Regions from separate parts of the Alishewanella sp. HH-ZS genome, predicted to be linked through region 1. Evidence: predicted binding sites of a transcription regulator. Region 1 holds the regulator's gene; the other holds the start of a gene.

Region 1 (2,205 bases):
TGGTGAATTAATTGCCGCCGGCTCGCCGCAGGATGTGTTAGCGAATCAACAGGTCCGCGATGTATACCTGGGTGAGCAATTCAGGCTATAGTAGGGCAATCAGCGTCAAGTCCTCCACCCGCTGACACGGAAGGCGCAATCAGGCGGCACAGACCGCAGCCACTTCCAGGATGGAGGGGATATACTCAGGAGAGAATCAGACTTACATGAAGCCGTCTTTACAACTTCGCCTTGGCCAACAGCTAACAATGACGCCGCAGCTGCAGCAAGCGATCCGCTTATTGCAGCTTTCCACCATTGAGCTGCAGCAGGAAATTCAGGAAGCGCTGGATGCCAACCCCTTGCTTGAGCCCGACGACGACTTCGAACCGGGCACGCCCGAGACCGACCTGAGCCTGTCGAATATCAACCGTGAAGAAAGCAGCGGGTCAACGTCTGACAGTGAAGACTACCAGGCTGGTAATGACGATTATCCGGAATTTAATGACGTTAGTGAGCGCGATACCAGCGAGGCAATGGCCGAGCAGAATATCCAGGAGGACTTACCACTGGACAATAACTGGGACGATTTAGTCAGTGCCGCCCCGGTCAGCAATGGCGCCCTGCCAGACGAGGATCTGGTATATCAGGGCGAAACCACTGAAACCTTGCAGGATTATTTGCGTTGGCAAATGGACCTTACCCCTTTTTCTGAGACAGACCGCGCCATTGCCGAAGTCATTATTGAAGCCGTCGATGAAGCCGGTTTACTGACCATAGATGTGGAAGATATCTTAGCCTCACTGCAGCTGCCGGATGTCGAAGCCGATGAAGTCGAGGCTGTATTAAAACGGATCCAATTGTTTGACCCTGTCGGTGTGGCGGCCCGCTCAGTGAAAGAGTGCTTGCTGATCCAGCTACGGCAGTTTGATCCTGCCACCCCCTATTTAAATGATGCAAAACAAATAATCAGCGAATATACCGACTTTTTAGCTAACCGGGACTTTCGTTCTTTGATGCGGGTGACTAAACTCAAAGAAGATGAGTTAAAAGAAGTGATGCGCCTGATCCACAGCCTGAACCCGCGCCCCGGCGCCGATGTGATCAGGCAGGAACAGCAATATGTGATTCCTGATGTAGTGGTTACCAAGGTTAAAGGTCGTTGGCAGGTGGAGCTGAATCCGGATGCCATGCCCAAAGTGAAAATCAACCAGCAGTATGCTGCGCTGTCCAGAACGGTCAGAAGCAGTACCGACAGCCAGTTTATCCGCTCACATCTGCAGGAGGCGAAATGGTTTTTGAAAAGTCTGGAAAGCCGCAACGAAACCTTGCTAAAGGTCGCCAACTGTATCGTGCAACAGCAACAAGCCTTTTTTGAGCATGGCGAAGAGGCCATGAAACCCATGGTATTAAATGATGTGGCAGAAATGGTAAGTATGCATGAGTCAACAATTTCCCGGGTTACTACCCAAAAGTATATGCATACGCCGCGCGGAATTTTTGAACTTAAATTCTTCTTCTCCAGTCATGTTAGTACAGAGAGTGGTGGTGAATGTTCATCTACCGCCATCCGTGCCTTTATTAAGAAATTGGTGGCAGCAGAGAACCCGGCTAAGCCACTGAGTGACAGTAAGATGGCAGAAATCTTATCCGAACAGGGGATCAATGTCGCAAGGCGTACCATCGCCAAGTACCGTGAATCGCTGTTTATTGCGCCATCTAATCAACGAAAGACCTTGCTGTAAGTGTCTTAACAAGAAGGAAGAGTCTATGCAAATCAACTTAACTGGCCGTCATGTAGAAATTACCGACTCTCTGAGAGAATATGTAGACAGTAAATTTTCCAAGCTGGAGCGTCATTTCGAGAATATCAATAACGTGCATGTTATTCTGAACGTGGAAAAACTGAAGCAAATCGCTGAAGCCAAAGTACATTTGAACGGCGGTGAAGTTTTTGCTGTGTCAGAGGATGAAAATATGTATGCTGCAATTGACCAGTTAATTGATAAACTGGACCGGCAAGTGATTAAACACAAAGAAAAGTTGTCGCGACACTAACCATGATAAATTTAAGCGCTATGCTGGAGAAGAACTGCACCAAGAGTGCAGTTCTTTTTAACAGCAAAAAACGGATCCTCGAATATATTGCCGAGCTGGCTCATCAACAGCTGCCAGAGATGTCTGAGTACAGCATTCTGGAAGCCCTGATGACCCGGGAAAAGCTGG
Region 2 (2,205 bases), on a different contig from region 1:
TCCGGCACAGCAAGCATACCGGAGACTCAGCCTAATACCGGCAAGCTCTACAGCAGATTACGGCGACGACGCAGCATTAGCAAGCCAGAAGACAACAGTAATAAGGTAAAGGGAGCTGATACTGCACCAACGGGCGTACCATTAATAGTTACAGCATCAATGGCTAGGCCAGACTGGAACATATTATCAATCCAGTTTACCACACCAAACTCCAGAAAGTAGCTGCCAGTACTGGCAATGCTAAAGCTGGTATTTACCCAACCGGTATAGCCGCAACCGATATCGTAGCAAGTCCCAGAAGAGCTTCCCAATGGAGACCACACAGGTGCACCAGAAATAATTGGAACGGTTAATGGGTCGAGAGTGACACTGGGTGCAGGCATACTAAAGCCAGGCACAATAGAACCACTTGGCGCAGTTCGGGCAGTAAATAATAAAGCTACCTGATTGGCACTGCTATCTAATAAACGCGCCCAGGCGTAGTCAGCAAAGCCGGCGCCGTCTGAGGTGATATAATTAAAGGAGAAGCGCAGTACATCATCAACGCTGGCATTAAACAAACCAGAGCGTAATACTGAGCCATTCTGCGGGCTACCAGAACCACCAACACCGGCTAAGCCTACACCTGCGACGCCGCCAGAGGTAGAAACCCAGGCATAGTTATTACCACCGTTTGGCGCCAGAGTGACTACGCCGTCAGCGCCACTTGCACCGCAACTACCCTGACAAGACCAGCTAGCCGGAATACCGATATCAAATACCGGTGCCGCCTGTGCTGCGCCCGAGGCGGCGAGCAGCAGCGAGGCTGCGATTGAAACTTTTGCTACTTTTGAGTTCATTTTTGCATCCTTGTTAAAAAAGCAGCAATGCAAAGCAAAAACTAAGCCAACCAAAATTAAAAAATTAGATGGCTGTTTTTATTGAATTTAATTAAACACGCTAACCAAGTAACCCGGCGTCATGTCAGGCAATGTAAATAAAGCTGACATTATTGCTAATTCCAGGAAAGGCGGCTTGCACTACTCGATGCATATTTCGCTAACTAGTATTAAAACTACCGCTAAGTGGAGACACTTTATCTGATCTTACTTGAACTTAGCGGAAAAATTACGCATATTAGTAATGTGTTAAAATCATCGGTCCAGGGATGGCTATGTCAGACTCCTCACTGCTTTTATTTGAAGAAAGCCCCACTGTTAGCGGTAATAATAAAGATTGGCTTAGTCATATTAAAATTGGCCAGCGTTTCGACCTTGAACTGCTAAGCCAACGTAAAATCCGCTGTCTCTGCGAACTACTGGGTTATCGAGCTGGTAAATATGTACTTTTTCGCCTGGAAGAAGACACTGTGCCGGATGCGTTACTGGTCACAGGCTTACCTTTGGTTTGCCGATTTCTGGTTGAAGATGCGTTGGGCGAGTGCTTTGCCTTTCGCAGTGAACTGCTACATATTATCCGCTTTCCGGATAAAGTGATCCTGATTAACTTTCCACAAACCGTGCAACGCAGAGCCTTGCGCAACGAAAAGCGCAGCAGTATTTATCTTAACGCCAGCTTGCAACTGTATCTTGGACAAGCCAGCACCCCTGCTGTCGTACCTGGCCAAATTATTGATATTTCGAAAAATGGCTGTCGCTTTCTATTTAGCACCACCTATAAGCCGGAGCAGATCCGCCTTGCGGATGTCATTATTCAGCTTGCCGATACGCAGGCCGGCTCACCACAAACCCTAAGTGGTACGATACGCAATGCCAGAATAGATGAGTATGGCCTGACTGCCGGGATCCAGTTCGCTACGCCACAAACTACCTTGGTTAACAAACTGGCCGATATTAATCCGGCTGCTGCGGGCCTGGCACTTCAATACCGCCTGGCTGGTCAACCCGATATTCCGTCCTGAGGCAGCCGCGGTCAAAGTACCGCTGAAAGACTGGCACAACCTAAAGTGCCAGCTACACTAAAGGTAACATCAAAACCTGTAAGGAGTTTTGCTATGCGCAGTCTTCCTTTAACGCTGGTTCTACTGTTAACACTCTTTTTGCTGGCTTGCCAGCCAGCAGCTGAACATAACAAGGTCGAAGATACAACAACCACAGTTGCCGCCCAACCTGTGCCGGGCTGCATCCTTAGAGCAGGCTTTGACGCCTGGGAGCCCTATCACTATCTTGGTCAGGGCGAACAAGCGCAAGGGTTGGATATTGAAAT

The links. Region 1 encodes sigma-54, which starts transcription at its own class of promoters, with help from an activator protein. Its sites were predicted from a motif close to GTTGGCACGNNNNTNGNNT; they were not measured.
Region 2: the regulator sigma-54 is predicted to act here: its motif matches at 872-890, upstream of A9165_RS03730 (NF038132 family protein).

What each region holds. Positions count from the first base shown of each region.
Region 1 is NZ_LZEJ01000014.1:41,800-44,004, reverse strand. It holds gene lptB (LPS export ABC transporter ATP-binding protein) at 1-91, shown strand, start outside; gene A9165_RS07500 (RNA polymerase factor sigma-54) at 207-1,724, shown strand; gene hpf (ribosome hibernation promoting factor) at 1,750-2,037, shown strand; gene ptsN (PTS IIA-like nitrogen regulatory protein PtsN) at 2,040-2,205, shown strand, end outside.
Region 2 is NZ_LZEJ01000006.1:32,550-34,754, forward strand. It holds gene A9165_RS03730 (NF038132 family protein) at 48-839, opposite strand; gene A9165_RS03735 (PilZ domain-containing protein) at 1,154-1,900, shown strand; gene A9165_RS03740 (ABC transporter substrate-binding protein) at 1,994-2,205, shown strand, end outside.